One region of the Streptantibioticus cattleyicolor NRRL 8057 genome, then DNA from elsewhere that is predicted to be linked to it. Evidence: riboswitches for the same ligand, from Rfam matches in the RefSeq annotation. Region 1 holds a riboswitch; the other holds the start of a gene.
The links. Region 1 has a riboswitch for S-adenosylmethionine ahead of thrC (threonine synthase). Riboswitches for the same ligand answer to the same signal wherever they lie in the genome.

Region 1 (9,572 bases):
CGCCGGCGGTCTCGGCGAAGATGCCCTCGGTGCGGGCGAGCAGCTTGATGGCGTCGACCACCTGCTCGTCGTCGACCTCCTCGACCGCGCCGCCGGTGCGCCGGGCGATGTCGAGCACGTAGGGGCCGTCCGCCGGGTTGCCGATGGCCAGCGACTTGGCGATGGTGTCCGGCTTGACCGGCCGCACCACGTCGTGGCCGGCCTTGAAGGCGGCGGCCACCGGGTTGCACCCGGCGGCCTGGGCGCCGTAGATCCGGTAGGGCTTCTCCTCGACCAGGCCCAGCTTGATCAGCTCCTGGAGCCCCTTGTCGATCTTGGTGAGCTGGGAGCCGGAGGCGATGGGGATGACGATGTTGTCCGGCAGCCGCCAGCCGAGCTGCTCGCAGATCTCGTACGCCAGCGTCTTGGAGCCCTCGCCGTAGTAGGGGCGCAGGTTGACGTTGGTGAAGCCCCAGCCCTCGCCGATCGGGTCGCCGATCAGCTCGCTGCAGAAGCGGTTGACGTCGTCGTAGGTGCCCTCGATGCCGACCAGGTCGCCGCCGTAGACCGCGGCCATGACGACCTTGCCGGACTCCAGGTCGTGCGGGATGAAGACGCAGGACTTGAAGCCCGCGCGCACCGCGGCGGCCCCGACGGCGCCGGCCAGGTTGCCGGTGGAGGAGCAGGAGAGCGTGGTGAGGCCGAAGTTGCGGGCGGCCTCGACGGCGATGGCGACCACCCGGTCCTTGAACGAGTGGGTGGGGTTGCCGGAGTCGTCCTTGATGTGCAGGCCGCCGGTGACGCCGAGTTCGCGGGCGAGCCGGTCGGCCTTGACCAGCTTGGTGAAGCCGGGGTCCAGGTTGGGTTTGGTGGCCACGTCGGCCGGGACGGGCAGCAGCGGGGCGTAGCGCCAGATGCTGTGCGGTCCGGCCTCGATGCGCGCCCGCAGCCCCTCGGGGTCGGCGGGGAACTCGTACGCCACTTCCAGCGGTCCGAAACAGACCGCGCAGGCGAAGACCGGTCCGAGCGGGACGCGCTCGCCGCACTCGCGGCAGGACAAGGCTACGGCGTTGCCGAAGTCGGTCGAGCGGGTGGCGGGTGCGACGGTTTCAACAGCCATGTGGCGAGGCCCTCTCTCCTCATCTTCCCCACGGCGCTTCTCGCCGCAGGCCGGAATTGGCACCGTCCCCACCGTGGCCTCGCTGGTCGTACGCGCCGCGGAGGCGGCGGACGGGCGAGAGCGGCGGGAGGGTTGCCGGGACGTCAACGGGCCGTTCCCTCAGTCCCTCTGGATGAGCTCTGTATGGCGCCGGGCCGGACGGCGAACCGCCGTGGACCAGTGCGTTTTTTGGCGCGACGACCCCGGCATGCGGTGGTCGCCCGCGTTGTTCAAGACTGTATCCGACGGCCAGGACGGTTGAGATAGTCGTCCGAACCGCGAGATGGCTGTGACCTCGGCCACTCGCCGCGGACACGCGGTCCGCGGCGGACGCGACACAGGGAGACGCACAGGTGCTGGAAGAGGTGGAGCGCTGGCTGGAACAGCGGTCCTGGACCGCGGCCGACCGGCCGCTCGACCTGCTGCTCGCGGCGAAGCGGGCGGCCGGGCCGGCCGGGACGGTCAGCGTGGTGCTCCCCGCGCTCGACGAGGAGGCCACCGTCGGCGCGATCGTCGAGGAGATCCGCGGCGCGCTGATGACCGAGGCGGTGCCGCTGGTCGACGAGTTGGTGGTGATGGACTCCGGCTCCACCGACGCCACCGCCGAGGTGGCCGCCGCGGCCGGCGCCCGGGTGGTGCACCGCGACGACGTGCTGCCCAGGGTCCCGGCGGTGCCCGGCAAGGGCGAGGTGCTGTGGCGGTCGCTGCTGGTCACCCGGGGGGAGATCGTCTGCTTCGTCGACGCCGACCTGCGCGACTTCGACGCGCGCTTCGTCTACGGGATCGTCGGCCCGCTGCTGACCGATCCCGGCATCGCTTTGGTGAAGGCGATGTACGACCGTCCGCTGGAGACCGGCGGGGCGGTGGTCGCGCACGGCGGCGGACGCGTCACCGAGCTGGTCGCCCGGCCGCTGCTCAACCTGCACTGGCCGCGGCTGGCCGGGTTCGTCCAGCCGCTGGGCGGCGAGTACGCGGGCCGCCGGTCGCTGCTGGAACGGCTGCCGTTCCCGGTCGGCTACGGGGTGGAGCTGGGCATGCTGGTGGACGCCCTGGAACTGGTGGGGCTGGACGCGCTGGCCCAGGTGGACGTGGGCGTCCGCCGCCACCGCCACCAGGACGGGCCGGCGCTGGGCCGGATGGCGGCCACCATCTACCGCACCGCCCACGTACGGCTGGCCCGCGGACCGCTGGTGCGTCCGGTGCTGACCCAGTTCGACCGCGCCCCGCACGGCGGCTTCGAGCCACGGGTGCACGAGGTGCCCGTGGAGGAACGGCCGCCGATGATCACGGTGCCGGAATACCTCCGGCGCAGGGCGGCCTGAGCGCGCCGGAACCGACCGCCGGGTACCCGCCGCGAGGTGGCCGATTCACCTCACCGGGGTGATCCCGGCAAGACGTGCCCGGGCCGGGCGGTGGGCGTTTACCCGGCGCGGAGCGGGGCTAGGCTCGCGGCATGGTCGCAACGCATTCCGCACGGATCCTGGTCGCGTCCAACCGCGGGCCGGTGTCGTACACACGGGACGAGGACGGCTCGCTGCGCCACAAGCGCGGCGGGGGCGGACTGGTCTCCGGGCTGAGCGCCATAGGGCCGGGTGCGGACGCGGTGTGGGTGTGCGCGGCGATGTCCGACGGCGACCGGGCGGCGGTGGCGGCCACCGGCGGCGCCCTCGACCCGGCCGACACCGGCGGACAGCGGGTGCGCATGCTCGACATCGCCCCGGAGGTGTTCCGGGACGCCTACAACGGCATCGCCAACTCGGTGCTGTGGTTCGTCCACCACCTGCTCTACCAGACGCCGCTGGAGCCCGCCTTCGACCGGGGGTTCCGCGAGCAGTGGGCGTCGTACGAGCGGTACAACGCGGCGTTCGCCGAGGCGCTGGCCGAGGAGGCCGCCGAGGGCGCGGTGGTGCTGGTGCAGGACTACCACCTGACGCTCGCCCCGAGCCTGCTGCGCCGGCTCCGGCCGGATCTGCGCATCGGCCACTTCTCGCACACCCCGTGGGCGCCGCCGGACTACTTCCGGCTGCTCCCCGACGACGTCGCCGCCGACGTGCTGCGCGGCGTCCTCGGTGCCGACCGGGCCGGTTTCCTCACCCGGCGCTGGGCCGAGGCGTTCGCCGCCTGCTGCGAGCAGGTGCTGGGCGCGCGGGTGGCACGCGACGGGGACGAGCTGACCGTCACCCACGACGGGCGCACCACCCGGATCGGGGTGCACGGCCTCGGCGCGGACGCCGACTTCCTGCGCGAGCGGGCGCACCGTCCGGACGTGGACGAACGCCTGGCGGAGCTGCGGCGGCAGGTCGGGCCGGACCGGCGCACCGTGGTGCGGGTGGACCGCACCGAGCTGTCGAAGAACATCGTGCGCGGGCTGCTGGCCTACCGGGAGCTGCTGGCCACCCGCCCGCAGTGGCGCGGCCGGGTGGTGCACGTGGCCTTCGCCTACCCGTCCCGCCACGACCTGGCCGTCTACCGCGAGTACACCGCGGCGGTGCGGAAGCTGGCCGACGAGATCAACGCCGAGTACGCCACGGACGACTGGCAGCCGTTGATCCTGCACGTCAAGGACGACTTCGCGCGGTCGCTCGCCGCCTACCGGCTGGCCGACGTGGCCCTGGTCAACCCGATCCGCGACGGGATGAACCTGGTGGCCAAGGAGGTCCCGGTGGTCTCCGAGAACGGCTGCGCCCTGGTGCTCTCCCGGGAGGCCGGCGCCCACGCAGAACTCGCCGAGGACGCGATCACCGTCAACCCGTACGACGTCCAGGCCACCGCCGAGGCGCTGCACGAGGCGCTCTCCATGGCCGACGACGAACGCGCGGAGCGCAGCAAGCGCCTGGCCGCCGCGGCCACCGCCCTGCCGCCGCACCGCTGGTTCCTCGACCAGCTCGCCGCGCTGGGCGGCTGAGCCGGGTCAGCCCTCCAGCGCGTCGGCGAGGGATTCGAGGAGGCGGACCATGCCGGCCGGGCCGTCGACCACCAGGTCGGCGCGTTCGGCCAGGGCGGTGACCTCGGAGCTGCCGCTGCACACCAGGACGCCGGGGACGCCTTCGGCACGCAGCCGGTCGACGGCGTCGAAGGCGGCGAGGTCGCCGAGGTCGTCGCCGCCGTAGAGGACGGCGCTCGCGTCGGCGGCGCGGACGTGGTCGGCGAGGGCGACGCCCTTGTCCATGCCGGGCGGGCGCAGTTCCAGCACCATGCGGCCGGGTTCGACGATCAGGCCGTGGCGGGTGGCGAGTTCGGTGAGGGGGCCGCGCAGGGACTCCAGGGCGGCTTCGGGGTCGTCGGTGCGCCGGGTGTGGACGGCGACCGCCCGGCCGCCCTTGTGCTCGATGTGGGCGGTCTCCACCCAGGTGTGCCGCCAGGCGCCGAGGTTGTCGAGAAAACCGGGGAGTTCGGCGCGGACCGCGAGGACCCCGGGGTCGTCGGCGGGGGCGCGCAGCTCACCGGTGGCCGCCTCCCAGCGTTCGGCGCCGTAGTGGCCGAGCACGGTGAGGTGTTCGAGCCCCTTGACGCCGGCGAAGCCGCCGTAGCGTACGGCGACCCCGGCCGGACGGCCGGTGATCACGACGACCGAGCCGACCCGTGGAGCGAGCCGGGCCAGTGCGGGGACGGCGCCCGGGTGGGCGCGGGCCTGCTCGGGGTCGGCCACGATGGGGGCCAGCGTGCCGTCGAAGTCGAGGGCCACCACGGCCCGTTCCGGCTCGGCCAGCAGCGCCTCGTACCCGGCCTTGCCCGCGGGGGTGGTGGCGGTGGGAAGGGAATGGCTGCCCATGGGACGACCCTATCGGGCGGCGGGGCGTGGCGTACGGCGGTCCGCCGGGTGCGTCAGCGGTTGCGGCGGCGGGCGGCGCGGGCGGCGCGCAGCCGTTTGACGGTGGCCGGGGCGTGGGCCATCGCCCGCGGGTCGTCGAGCAGGGCGTTGAGCAGCTGGTAGTAGCGGGTGGACGACATCCCCAGGCGTTCGCGGACGGCGCGTTCCCGGGCCCCGACGGAGGGCCAGGAGGCGGCGGCGACGGCGAGGACGGCGCGGGAGCGTTCGTCGAGCGCCGGCTCCGGGCCGGGCGCGTCGTCGGCGCCGGGCGGCCCCGTGGGGGGCCGCTCGTCGTCGGGGTGGGGTGCCGCGCCGTCCGTCATGGTCCGTTCCGCCGTTACTGCCTGGCCTTGGCGCTGTTGTCCGCCGCTTCGGCGGTGCGCTGGAGGGAGGTGAGCACGCCGGTGGGGTCGTGGGTGGCGGCGCGGCCGATGACCTGCTTCAGACGCGCGTTGACCGGGCCCCACGAGGTCTTGTTGTCCGGGTAGAACTGGGCGCTGGGCAGCTCGTCGATGAACGGCCACAGCTGCTTGACCGAGGTGTCCGAGCGCATCGCGTCGGAGGCGGAGACGGTCACCGGCAGCAGGTCGTACTGCTTGAGGAACTGCAGCGTGTTCTGCTGGCCGTAGGCGAACTGGAGGAACTTGCCGATCTGCTGGCGGTGGCCGTGCTGCTTGAAGGCCATCATCCAGTCGGCGACGCCCACCGTGGAGCCGAGCGGGCCGTTCTTGCCGGGGATCTTGGCGATGCCGAAGTCGACGTGGGCCTTGGCGGCCTGCTGGAGCAGGGTGGGGTGGCCGTTGAGCATGCCGACCTGCCCCTTGCAGAAGGCGTCGAAGACGTCCTGGCGGTTGGTGACCGCGGGGTCGGTGCCGGTGAGCCCGGGGTCCACCAGGTTGGACTTGATCCACTTGAACGTGTCGATGTTCTGCGGGGAGTCGATGGTGTAGCTGCCGAGCTGGTCGGTGTAGCCGCTGCCGCCGCCGAGCATCCATATCAGGGTCTCCGCGGCCGGCTCCTCCGGGCCGAACGGCAGCCCGAACGGGTCCTTCACACCGACCGACTTGAGCTTGGCGGCGTCCGCCTTCAGCTCGTCCCACGAGGTGGGCGGCTTCGCTGAGCCGTCGGGGTTGACGATGCCGGCCTTGCGGAAGAGCGCCTTGTTGTAGAAGAGCATGCGGGTGCTGGAGACGAACGGCATGCCGTACTGGGTGCGGTTGACCTCGCCGGCGCTCTCCATCGAGGTGATGAAGTCGGCCTGGGCGGGGATGGAGAGCAGGTCGTCGACGCTGTAGAGCTGGTTCTTCGCCGCGTAGTCGGCGTAGGCGCCGATCTGGGCGATGTCGGGGGCGTTGCCCGCCGCCACCATGTCGGCGACCTTCTTGTCGACGTCGTTCCAGCTGTAGACCTTGACGTCCACCTTGATGCCGGGGTTCTTCTTCTGGAACTCCGAGGCGACGCCGTCCCAGTACGCCTGGGAGGAGTTGGCGGCGCTGTCGCCGTAGTCCGCCGCGACCATGGTGATGGTGGTGGGGCCACCTACCCCGGCGCCGGTACCGCACGCCGAGAGCGTGAAGGCCGCCGCGAGGCCCGCTCCCGCCAGACCCAGGATCCGCCGCCGATGCACCTGACTTACCGCCTTCTCCACTGTCCCCGGACGCCCCCGGAAAACCTCCGGAACGGCGAGTTTCCCCGTCGCCGGCCTCAAGGTCTACACCACGTGTGGTATCGCTTCGGCAACGGGGGCGTGTCCTACGGTATTACGACTCACGTCGCCGTCAGCCCCGGACTCCTCGGGGTGCGCACCGTTCCCCGTCTCGTCGTGGCTGGCGTCACGGATGTTTCCCCCCGCCCACCCGTGGCTGTACGCGTATAGCGCGGGGGGCGCACTGTCTGCCTGGGTTTCCGGGGGCCCTCCGGGGTGACTCCTCGCTCCACGTATCGTCTTCGGCTCTCCGCCGCCCCGCTGGGTCGCTGCGGGGACACCCCTGCACGCCCCCGTCCGGTCTCGTTCCGCGCTGCGGCACGGGGTGGGTGAGAAGGAGATCGGGGTGACCCCAACCTCCTTACTCACCCCTTCCCGCGAAGAGAGGCACCCGCCAACCGGACAGAAGGGGGTGTGCCGGGGGTGTCCCCGCAGCGACCCAGCGGACCGGCCGCAACCTTGGAACGAAACCTGGAGCGAGGAGTCACCCCCGGCGCGCCCCCGACCCCGCACCGGCAGTAGGCGAAGCCCACCCGTGCCGAACCGAACCAAAACCCCACCAACCACCCACCGGGCGGAGGTGAAGGGGTGCGCCCAGCCGTGGGTCACGGGGATCCGGGGGTACCCCCGCCATCACGGGGCCGCCGGGGCAACCCCGGAAACCTGAAACGGGCGGACCCGACCACGGAGTAATGGCTGACCGCCAGCGCGAGCGAACCCGCTGGCCACCAGCGTGAGCGAACCGGTGGACTAGACCTTTCCTTTCCGCCGCGTCAGACTGTCCCCGTGAGACACGTCATCGCCCTCGATGTTGGCGGCACCGGCATGAAGGGCGCCCTGGTCGGTCCGGACGGCGAGCCGTTGCACGAGGAGCGGCGGCCGACGGAGCGGGGGCGCGGGCCGGGGGCCGTGGTGGACTCGGTGCTGGAGTTCGCCGCCGCGCTGCGGGAGCGCGGGATGCGCGACCACGGGGAGCCGGCCGCCGCGGCCGGGGTCGCGGTGCCGGGGGTGGTGGACGACGCCGCCGGGGTCGCGGTGTACTCCGCGAACATCGGCTGGCGTGACGTGCCGATGCGCGCGCTCCTCGCCGAGCGGCTCGGCGGCGTTCCCGTCGCCCTCGGCCACGACCTGCGCTGCGGCGGCCTCGCCGAGGGCCGGCTGGGCGCCGGGCGCGGCCAGGACCGTTTCCTGTTCCTGGCGCTCGGCACCGGTATCGCCGCCGCGATCGGCATCGACGGCCGGATCGAGGCCGGCGCCCACGGCTACGCGGGCGAGATCGGCCACATCGTGGTCCGTCCGGGCGGGCGTGGCTGCCCGTGCGGCCAGAACGGGTGCCTGGAGACGGAGTCCTCCGCGTCCGCGGTCGCCCGCGACTGGGCCGAGGCCAGTGGTGACCCCGAGGCCACCGCGGCGGGGTGCGCGCACGCCGTCGCGGAGGGCGATCCGCGCGCGCTGGCGGTGTGGCGCAACGCCGTGGACACGCTGGCCGCGGGTCTGGTGACCGGGCTGACCCTGCTGGACCCGCGGGTGATCGTGATCGGCGGCGGGCTGGCCGAGGCCGGGGAGACGCTCTTCGGCCCGTTGCGGACGGCGGTCGCGGAGCGGGTGACGTTCCAGAAGCTGCCCCTGATCGTTCCGGCGGCCCTCGGGGACGCTGCCGGGTGCCTGGGCGCGGGGCTCCTCGCCTGGGACCGACTCTCCATGGAGGTAACCGCCTGATGTCCGCTGAGCCCAACACTTCCGGCCGCGAGGTGCTGACCGGCGCCCGCGTGGTGCTGCCCACCGGGGTCGCCGAGGTGCCGCTGGCGATCGAGGGCGGCCGGATCGCCGGATCCGGCGCGGCGGCCGGGGTCGGCTCGGTCGACCTTTCCGGCCACTGGATCGTGCCGGGCTTCGTCGACGTGCACGTACACGGCGGCGGCGGGGCCTCGTTCTCCTCCGGTACCGCCGAGGAGGCGCTGACCGCGATCGCCACGCACCGCGCGCACGGCACCACCACCATGGTGGCCTCCACCGTCACCGGTGCCCTGGACGACCTGGCCCGCCAGGTGGACGTCCTGGCGGCCCTGACCGAGCAGGGCGAGCTGGCCGGGGTGCACTTCGAGGGGCCGTTCATCTCGCCGCACCGGTGCGGGGCGCACCAGCCGTCGCTGCTGCGCGACCCGGACCCGGCGGACGTACGCAAGCTGCTGGACGCGGCGCGCGGCAGCGCCCGGATGATGACGCTGGCGCCGGAGCTGCCGGGCGGCCTCGACTCGGTGCGCCTCCTCGTCGAGCACGGGGTGATCGCGGCGGTGGGCCACACCGACGCGGCCTACGAGGCGACGCTGGAGGCGGTGGAGGCGGGGGCCACCGTGGCCACCCACCTGTTCAACGCGATGCCGGCGCTGCACCACCGGACGCCGGGGCCGATCGCGGCGCTGCTGGAGGACGAGCGGGTCACCGTCGAGCTGATCAACGACGGTACGCATCTGCACCCGGCCATGCTGGAGCTGGCGTTCCGGGCCGCGGGGGCCGGGCGGGTGGCGTTCATCACCGACGCGATGGGCGCGGCCGGGATGAGCGACGGGCGGTATCCGCTGGGCCCGATGGAGGTCGAGGTCAAGGACGGGGTGGCGCGGCTGGTGGAGGGCGGTTCGATCGCCGGTTCCACGCTGACGCTGGACACCGCGTTCCGGCGGGCGGTGACCGTGGACCGGCTGCCGGTGGAGCAGGTGGTCGAGGCGATCTCGGTCAACCCGGCACGGCTGCTGGGGGTCTACGACCGGGTGGGTTCGCTGGAGCCGGGCAAGGACGCCGATCTGGTGGTCCTCGACGAGACGTTCGAACTGGCGGGTGTGATGCGCAAGGGCGAGTGGCTCGTTCGTCCGGCGGGCAGATAGTCAGCAGAGGCGTAACCAGGTAAACGTAAATACGAC
Region 2 (9,572 bases), 1.2 Mb from region 1:
TCAGTCCCTCGCCATCGAGCAGGGCAAGAAGCTCTACACCGTCGGCTGCGCCACCTGCCACGGCACCTCGGGGCAGGGCACCAGCACCGGCCCCAGCCTGGTGGGCGTCGGTTCGGCCGCGGTGGACTTCCAGGTCGGCACCGGCCGCATGCCGGCCCAGCAGCCCGGCGCCCAGGTGCCGCGCAAGAAGGCGATCTACAACCAGGCGGAGATCGACCAGCTCGCCGCGTACATCGCCTCCCTGGGCCCGGGTCCGGCCACGCCGACGAAGGACCAGTACAGCCCGGACGGCGCGGACATCGCCAACGGCGGTGACCTGTTCCGTACCAACTGCGCGCAGTGCCACAACGCCTCCGGCAAGGGCGGTGCGCTCTCCAACGGCAAGTTCGCCCCCACCCTGGAAGGCGTCGACCCCAAGCACATCTACGAGGCCATGCTCACCGGCCCGCAGAACATGCCCGCGTTCCCGGACGCGACGATGCCGCAGAAGGACAAGAAGGACATCGTCGCCTACCTCGACAAGGTCGACAGCGAGAAGTCCGAGAACCCCGGTGGTCTGGAGCTCGGCGGCCTCGGCCCGGTCAGTGAGGGTCTGTTCGGCTGGATCTTCGGCCTCGGTGCGCTGATCGCTGTGGCCGTCTGGGTCGCCGCCCGGACCACGAAGGCCAGGAAGTCATGAGTAGCCAGCCCGGATCCAACGAGGACATGTCAGAAGAAAACCTGCCAGGTGAGCGGTCGGACGCTCACCACGGCGCCGTCCAGCCCGTGGGCGACCCGTTCGCCGACCCGGGCCTGCCGCCCCACGAGCCGCGTCGCCAGGACATCGACGAGCGCACCGCCCGGCGGTCCGAGCGTGTGGTGGCGTTCCTGTTCACGCTGTCCATGCTGGCCACGGTCGGCTTCATCGCCTCGTACGTGACGCTGCCGATCCACAAGATCGTCTACATCTTCCCGATCGGCCACGTCAGCGCGCTCAACTTCGCCCTGGGTCTGACCCTCGGCGTGGCGCTGTTCTGCATCGGCGCCGGCGCCGTGCACTGGGCCCGGACGCTGATGTCGGACCACGAGGTCCCGCAGGAGCGCCACCCGATCGAGGCGAGCCCCGAGGTCCGCCAGCAGGTGATGGCCGACTTCGCGCAGGGCGCCAAGGAGAGCCAGCTCGGCCGCCGCAAGCTGATCCGCAACACCATGTTCGGCGCGCTGGCCCTGGTGCCGCTCTCCGGCGTGGTCCTCCTCCGCGACCTCGGTCCGCTGCCGGAGACCAAGCTCCGGCACACGGCGTGGAAGAAGGGGATGCTGCTGATCAACCAGAACACCAATCAGCCGCTGCGCCCCGAGGACGTCGCCATCGGTTCGCTGACCTTCGCCAAGCCGGAGGGCCTCAGCGACGACGACCCGGAGTTCCAGGACGTCATCGCCAAGGCGGCGCTGATGATCGTCCGGCTCAAGCCGGAGGACATCAAGGACAAGCGCGAGCTCGACTGGGGCCACGAGGGCATCGTGGCGTTCTCCAAGATCTGCACGCACGTCGGTTGCCCGATCAGCCTGTACGAGCAGCAGACGCACCACGTGCTCTGCCCCTGCCACCAGTCGACGTTCGACCTCTCCGACGGCGGCCGGGTCATCTTCGGACCCGCCGGTCACGCCCTGCCGCAGCTTCGGATCAGCGTCAACGACAAGGGTTACCTCGAAGCCCTCGGTGACTTCGCGGAGCCCGTCGGCCCGAGCTTCTGGGAGCGCGGATGAGCACCACACACCAGGCGACCGGCGCCCGGCGGGGCAAGGCCCCGGCCGGCGAGCGGCTCGCGGACTGGGCCGACGGCAGGCTGGGCATCTACAGCCTCGCCAAGGCCAACATGCGCAAGATCTTCCCGGACCACTGGTCCTTCATGCTGGGTGAGGTCGCGCTCTACAGCTTCCTGATCATCATCCTCACGGGTGTGTATCTGACGCTGTTCTTCCACCCCAGCATGACCGAGGTGGTCTACAACGGCCCGTACACGCCGTTGCAGGGCATCCGGATGTCGGACGCCTTCGCCTCCACCATGCACATCAGCTTCGAGGTGCGCGGCGGTCTGCTGATCCGGCAGATCCACCACTGGTCGGCGATCGTCTTCATCGCCTCGATGTTCGTGCACATGATGCGCGTCTTCTTCACCGGCGCCTTCCGCAAGCCGCGTGAGATCAACTGGCTCTTCGGCTTCCTGCTGTTCGTCCTGGGCATGTTCACCGGTTTCACCGGCTACTCGCTCCCGGACGACCTGCTGTCGGGTACCGGTGTGCGCTTCATGGAGGGCGCGATCCTGTCGGTGCCGATCGTCGGCACCTACCTGTCGATGTTCCTGTACGGGGGCGAGTTCCCCGGGCACGACTTCGTGGCGCGCTTCTACACGATCCACATCCTGCTGCTGCCCGGCATCATGGCGGGCCTGCTGGTGGCCCACCTGATCCTGGTCTTCTACCACAAGCACACCCAGTTCCCCGGCCCCGGCCGGACCAACGAGAACGTCGTCGGCATGCCGCTGCTGCCGGTGTACATGGCCAAGGCCGGCGGCTTCTTCTTCCTGGTCTTCGGTGTCATCGCCGCGCTCGCCGCGATCGCCTCGATCAACCCGATCTGGGAGTACGGCCCGTACCGTCCGGACCAGGTGTCCACCGGTGCGCAGCCGGACTGGTACATGGGTATGGCCGAAGGTCTCATCCGGGCCATGCCGAGCTGGGAGATCAACTTCTGGGGTCACACGCTCCAGCTGGGTGTCTTCATCCCGCTGCTCCTCTTCGGCCTGGTGCTGATGGCGATCGCCTTCTACCCGTTCGTCGAGGCGTGGGTCACCGGTGACAAGCGTGAGCACCACCTCGCGGACCGGCCGCGCAACCGTCCGGTGCGCACCGCCTTCGGCGCGGCGTGGGTCGCCTGGTACATGGTGCTGCTGCTCGGCGGTGGCAACGACATCGCGGCCACCCACTTCCACCTGTCGATCAACGCGATCACCTGGTTCGTGCGGATCGGGTTCTTCGTGATCCCGGTGCTCACCTTCGTCGTCACCAAGCGGTTCTGCCTGGGCCTGCAGCGCCGGGACCGCGACAAGGTGCTGCACGGCCGCGAGACCGGCGTGATCAAGCGGCTGCCGCACGGCGAGTTCATCGAGGTGCACGAGCCGCTGGACCAGGGCGCGATGTACACCCTGACCTCGCACCAGCAGTACGAGCCGATCGAGGTGGGCCCGGAGGTCGACGAGAACGGCGTCGAGCGCAAGGCCGGGGCCATGACCAAGCTGCGCGCCAAGCTCTCCCAGGGCTACTACGGCGAGCAGGGCCAGATCCCCAAGCCCACCGCGGAGGAACACGCGGAGATCACGAGCGGCCACGGCCACCACTGATCCCGTAACCACACCGTCGCCACACCGAGGGCCCCGGCCCGGACACCACAGTCCGGACGGGGCCCTCGGCCGTGCCCGGGCCGCTATACGCTGTGCCCCAGTAGTCGGTAGCAGACCCAGGAGCGGCCCATGAACGCGCTGACCCCCGTCGGAGGCGACCGCGGGGCGGCCCCCACCTGGCCGGGCGTCCTGGGCGCCCTGCTGGCCGGGCGCGACCTGTCCGGGGACGACACCGCCTGGGCGATGGACCGGATCATGAGCGGCGCGGCGACCGACGCGCAGATCGCCGGGTTCATGGTGGCGCTGCGGGCCAAGGGGGAGACCGTCGAGGAGGTCTCCGGCATGGTCCGCGCCATGTACGAGCACGCCAACCTCATCGAGGTGCCGGGCCCCTCGGTGGACATCGTCGGCACCGGCGGCGACGGCGCCAGGACGGTCAACATCTCCACCATGTCGTCGATCGTGGTGGCCGGCACCGGGGCCAAGGTGGTCAAGCACGGCAGCCGGGCGGCCTCCTCGGCCAGCGGCGCCTCCGACGTGCTCGGACGGCTCGGGGTCAACCTCGAACTGTCGCCGCGCCGGGTCGTCGAGGTGGCGGCCGAGGCCGGGATCACCTTCTGCTTCGCGGTGCGGTTCCACCCGGCGCTGCGCCATGTCGCCAGCGCTCGGGCCGAGTTGGGCATCCGGACGGTCTTCAACTTCCTCGGCCCGCTCACCAACCCGGCCCGGGTACGGGCCCAGGCCACCGGGGTGGCCGACCCGCGGATGGCGCCGATCGTGGCCGGGGTGCTGGCCGACCGGGGCTCCTCCGCCCTGGTCTTCCGCGGCGACGACGGCCTGGACGAGCTGACCACCACCGCCACCTCGCAGGTGTGGGTGGTCCGCGACGGCAAGGTGGACCAGGTCTCCTTCGACCCCCGGGACGTCGGCATCGAGCTGGTCGGGGTGGAGGCGCTGCGGGGCGGCGACGCGGCGCACAACGCCGAGGTGGCCCGCCGCGTGCTGGCCGGGGAACGCGGTCCGGTCCGCGACGCCGTCCTGCTCAACTCGGCCGCCGCGCTGGTGGCGTTGGAGCCGACCGGCGCCCCGCTGGCCGAGCAGATCGCCGCCCAGCTGCCGCGTGCCGCGCGCTCCGTCGACTCCGGCGCCGCGCTGCGGGTGCTGGAGCGCTGGGTGGCGGCCACCAACGCCTGAGCCGGCCGCCGGGTACGCGGGGCGGTGTCCGAACTGCGGACACCGCCCTTGCCGTTCGGCGATCACATGGCATACTCGTCGACAGGTCACGAGTGACAGCGCGAAGGCCCCGGCTCGCTGTCCGGCAACCCTCCGTCCGTGGCGGGGTGCCCCGGGTGATGACCAGGCCGTAAGCAGCGAGGCTTATGGCAAGCGCGGACCCCTCCCGTAGAACACGGTGACGGCCAGGGGTCCTGGTTGTCGCGGGAGTATTTCTTGAGCAAGCGAATGCGATAGGGCCGGTCAGCCCTTCCGGGTCGACGGCCCGTTTTCCGCCGTTTCCCATTTTCCCTTCACCGCGTGGTGCCCACCGGGCCGGAACGGACGTACCGTCCGGCCGCCGCGTCGGCGTACCCGCGTGTCCGGGCGCCGCCCTTGTACCGGCCGCGCCGTGATGTCGCCTGCTTTTTCCGGGAGTTCGCCATGTCCGTCCTCGATGTCGCAGTGACTCGGGAAGCCTGTCAGCCGCTGCCGGTCCTCGGACGTGACGTCCGGGTGCCGTTGGTCACCGGCGGGGAGGTGACCTACGCGGCGCTGGACTACGCCGCCAGCGCCCCGGCGTTGCAGCGGGTGTGGGACGACGTGGCCGGGTACGCCCCGTACTACGGCAGCGTGCACCGGGGCGCCGGATACCTCTCGCAGCTCTCCACCGACCTGTTCGAGCAGAGCCGGCGCACCGTGGCGGAGTTCCTCGGCTGCCGCCCCGACGACCAGGTGGTCTTCACCCGGTCCACCACCGACTCGCTCAACCTGCTGGCCGCCGTCGTCCCGGTCACCACCCAGGTGTTCGTCTTCGTCACCGAGCACCACGCCTCGCTGCTGCCGTGGCGCGGCCACGACGTCACCTACCTGGCCGCCCCCGGCTCACCCGGTGAGGCGGTGGCCACCCTTGAGCGCGCGCTGGCCGCCCGGGACCCGCACGGCGACGCGCTGGTCTGCGTCACCGGCGCCTCCAACGTCACCGGCGAGCTGTGGCCGGTACGCCAACTGGCCGCCGCCGCGCACGCGCACGGCGCCCGGATCGTGCTCGACGCCGCCCAGCTCGCCCCGCACCACCCGGTCGACATCACCGCCCTCGACGTCGACTACGTGGCCTTCTCCGGCCACAAGCTCTACGCGCCGTTCGGCTCCGGAGTGCTGGCCGGCCGCCCGGACTGGCTGTCCGCGGCCGAACCGTACCTGGCCGGCGGCGGCGCCAGCCGTACCGTGGCCCGGCGCGCGGACGGCGGCATCGACGTGGAGTGGCACACCGACGCCGCCCGCCACGAGGCCGGCTCGCCCAACGTCATCGGCGCCTACGCCATCGCCTCCGCCTGCCGCGCGCTCACCGAGGCCGGTTTCGACGCCCTGGTCGCCCGGGAACAGCAACTGGTCGACCGGGTGCTGACCGGGCTGGCCGCCGTCGAGGGGGTCACGGTGCTCTCGCTGTTCGGCCCCGGCAGCGCCCGGGTGGGCGTGATCTCCTTCGTCGTCGAGGGGTGGAACAGCTCCCACCTGGCCGCCGCGCTCTCCGCGGAGTACGGCATCGGGGTGCGCGACGGGCTCTTCTGCGCCCACCCCCTGGTGCGCACCCTGCTCGGCGGCGCCCCCGACGAGCCCGCCGAGTGCGGCGCCCCCGACACCGTCCCCGGCGAACGCCCGCTCAACGCCGTCCGCGTCAGCTTCGGCGCCGGCACCCCGGACGAGCACGTGGAGCGCTTCCTGGGCGCGGTGGCGGAGCTGGTGCGGGACGGGGCGAAGTGGGAGTACCGCACGGAGGACGGCCGCTGCGTCGCGGCCGGATGACGCCCGGGCCCCGACGGGAGCTAGCTGTCCAGGCCGATGGAGAAGGCGGCCTCCAGGTCGTGCTGGGAGTACGTGCGGAAGGCGACGTGGGTGTCGGTGGCCTGGACACCGGGGATCTTGCTGATGCGGCCCGGGATGGCGTCCGCGAGGTCGTCGTGCCGGGCCACCCGGACCATGGCGACGAGGTCGTAGGTGCCGGTGACCGAGTACACCTCGCTGACCCCGTCGAGCGCGGCGATCGACTCGGCGATCTCCGGGATCCGGTCCACGCTGGTCTTGATGAGCACGATCGCGGTGATCACGGTTGGCCCTCTCCTCGGGTCGCGGCTTGCGGGGTCAGCTTAGACCGCTCCCGGAAGCACGCCCCGGCGCACAGGAACCCGAAGCCGAACCCGATCACGTGGGCCAGATAGGCGACGCCGGGTCCGGGGGTGTCGGCCCGGGCGGCGAGCCACTGGAGGACGAACCAGAAGCCCAGCGCCAGCCAGGCGGGGAACCGCAGCGGCAGGAAGAGCAGGAACGGCAGCAGGCTGGTGACCCGGGCCCGGGGGAAGAGGAACAGGTAGCCGCCGAGCACCCCGGCGATCGCCCCGGAGGCGCCGACCAGCGTCTGCGTGGAGTCCGCGTGCGCCACCGCGTAGCCGTAGGTGGCCGCGTACCCGGCGGCCAGGTAGAACAGCGCGAACCGCAGCGGCCCCATGCGCCGCTCGACCCCGGCGCCGAAGACGAACAGGAAGAGCATGTTGCCCAGCAGGTGCAGCCAGTTGCCGTGCAGGAAGAGCGCGGTGAGCACCGAGACGAAGGGCGCCTTGTCCGCGTAGTGCGGGCTGTGGCAGCCGTAGGGCAGGCCCAGCGCGCCGGGGGCCAGCGGGCCGTGCCACAGCTCGGTGGGGATCACCCCCCAGTGGTCGAAGTAGCGCACCTGGGCGCAGAGCGCCGGTCCGCCGCCGCCGTCCGTACCGCCCAGCCCGGAGGCCGGGCCGGTGAGGAAGACCAGGAAGCACAGGGCGATCACCGAGTACGTCACCACCGGCGGGCGGCGGGCGGCGGTCTTCCCCGGTTCGCGGAGCGGTGGCATGCCTCGATCATGACGGAAACGGTCTTATCGGGCATAGGTCGCCTCGCCGGACACCCCCAGCACGCCGGGCGTGGTAGGCCGTAGGGTTGCCGGAAGCGCATCCGGCGTTCGGGTGACGTACCGGACGGCGGGCCGCCCGGGTGGCGGACGAGGAGATGAGGACGACACGATGCCGGTTCCCCTGCCGACGGCCACCACGCGCTGGCGGTGCACCCTGTGCGGCAACCTGACCCGTTTCGACGTCACCCGGGCCACCCGCGCGGTGGAGTACGTCCACCTGGATCTGGCCGGTGACCCGAAGGTGGAGGAGCGCGAGGTGCTCGGCGAGACGGTGGAGTCCGTACGCTGCCGCTGGTGCGGCGCCGACGACCGGGTCGAACTGGTCGACCGGCCCGCCGCCGGGACCGAACCCGGGCAGGTCTGATCCGCCACCCGCGGGGACAATAGGGACGTACGGGCGAAGGAGACGGACGGGAGTGACTGGTGGAGCGTACGGGCGGCAACCCGGAGGCGGTGCCGGAGGACGCCGGCGGGACCGACGAGCCGCTCGACCGGCCGCTTCCTGAAGGGGTCCGGCACCGGGTGGTGACCATAGCGGCCGACGCCTTCGGCTCGCTGACCACCGCCGAACTCCCGGCGCAGTTGCGCCAGTACGCCCGTTTCACCCCCAGCCGCCGGGCGAAGTTCGCCGGCAACGCGCTGGCCGCCGCGCTGGAGACCGACCCGGTCTTCCGGCAGCGCATCGCCACCCGGCTGCGCGAGACCCAGCCCGAGCTGGCCGCCGCCCTGGACAGCGGCACCCCGCCGCCGGCCGCCGACCCGCTGGACGTGGCCGCCGCCGCCTATCTGCTGCGTCCGGCCGGCTGGTCCAAGCTGGTGGCCGCGGCCGGCGAGGAGGCCCAGCGGGCCCTGGCCGACCAGGTCGGCGAGGAGACCAACCGCGAACTGCGCCGGCTGCGCGAGGAGCTGGCCGAGGTGCGGGCCACCGCCCAGCGCGAGACGGCCGGCGTCCGCGCCGAGCTGGAGGCGGCGCGCAGGGAGAACGAGTCGTTGCACCGCAAGCTGCGCAGCGTCACCAGCGATCTGCGGCGCGCCGAGGCGGCGGTGCGCAAGGCCGAGGCGGAGCTGGACAAGACCCGCACGGCCGCCGCCGCCGAACTGGCCGCCTCCGACGCCGAGGGGCGGCGGCTGCGCTCCCGGCTGGCCGAGGCCGAATCGGCCCTGGAGGCCGGTCGCCGCGCGGTGCGCGAGGGGCGCAGCCTGGAGGACATGCGGCTGCGGCTGCTGCTGGACACCGTGCTGGACGCGGCCCAGGGGCTGCGCCGGGAGCTGGCGCTGCCGCCGGTCTCCGGCCGTCCGGCCGACACCGTGGAGGCCGTCGCCCCGGGCCGGATGAGCCCCAAGGACATCGCCCGCCGCGCGCTGGCCGAGGACGACCCGGCGCTGCTCGACCAGTTGCTGGCGCTGCCCCAGGCCCATCTGGTGGTCGACGGCTACAACGTCACCAAGACCGGGTATCCGGCGCTGCCGCTGGAGAAGCAGCGGCTGCGGCTGCTGGGCGGGCTGGCGGTGCTCGCCGCGCAGACCGGGGTGGAGATCACCTGTGTCTTCGACGGCGCCGAGCTGTCGGCGCCGGTGCTGCTCGCGCCGCCGCGCGGGGTGCGGGTGCTCTTCAGCAAGCCCGGGCAGACCGCCGACGAGCTGATCCGCCGGCTGGTGCGGGCCGAGCCGCCGGGGCGCCCGGTGGTGGTGGTCTCCACCGACCGCGAGGTGGCCGACGGGGTGGCCCGGGCCGGGGCGCGCCCGGTGGCCTCCCTGCTGCTGCTGCGCCGGCTCTCCCGGGCCTGAGTCCCGCTTATTCCCGCCGCCGCCCGGCCGTTCGGCGGGAACGCCCTGTGAATCGCCCTCAATTTCCGTTTGCGGGCGGCCCGTCCGTTTTCGTATCGGCTGTGATTGCGCTCACAGAAATGGCCCGCGGCGGCCCCGTGGATACGGTGGAACGCCGGGCGCGGACGGATATGTCCGGTACCGTCCTGCGCGCCGCGTAAAGAAGTTGCGATGCGGCGGACTTTTTTCTCCCGGGGATTTGATCCGAT

Region 2: another riboswitch for S-adenosylmethionine. It lies ahead of SCATT_RS05890 (aminotransferase class V-fold PLP-dependent enzyme); the one in region 1 lies ahead of thrC (threonine synthase).

Annotation. Positions count from the first base shown of each region.
Region 1 covers NC_017586.1:2,586,929-2,596,500, forward strand. The annotation lists gene thrC (threonine synthase) at 1-1,099, opposite strand, end outside; SAM riboswitch class I at 1,116-1,278, opposite strand; gene SCATT_RS11440 (glucosyl-3-phosphoglycerate synthase) at 1,492-2,460, shown strand; gene SCATT_RS11445 (alpha,alpha-trehalose-phosphate synthase (UDP-forming)) at 2,592-4,043, shown strand; gene otsB (trehalose-phosphatase) at 4,050-4,910, opposite strand; gene SCATT_RS11455 (DUF3263 domain-containing protein) at 4,964-5,272, opposite strand; gene SCATT_RS11460 (ABC transporter substrate-binding protein) at 5,287-6,576, opposite strand; gene SCATT_RS11465 (ROK family protein) at 7,441-8,373, shown strand; gene nagA (N-acetylglucosamine-6-phosphate deacetylase) at 8,373-9,536, shown strand.
Region 2 covers NC_017586.1:1,382,427-1,391,998, reverse strand. The annotation lists gene qcrC (cytochrome bc1 complex diheme cytochrome c subunit) at 1-679, shown strand, start outside; gene qcrA (cytochrome bc1 complex Rieske iron-sulfur subunit) at 676-1,746, shown strand; gene qcrB (cytochrome bc1 complex cytochrome b subunit) at 1,743-3,380, shown strand; gene trpD (anthranilate phosphoribosyltransferase) at 3,510-4,574, shown strand; SAM riboswitch class IV at 4,659-4,775, shown strand; gene SCATT_RS05890 (aminotransferase class V-fold PLP-dependent enzyme) at 5,037-6,398, shown strand; gene SCATT_RS05885 (Lrp/AsnC family transcriptional regulator) at 6,419-6,700, opposite strand; gene SCATT_RS05880 (rhomboid family intramembrane serine protease) at 6,697-7,476, opposite strand; gene SCATT_RS05875 (hypothetical protein) at 7,646-7,900, shown strand; gene SCATT_RS05870 (NYN domain-containing protein) at 7,960-9,324, shown strand.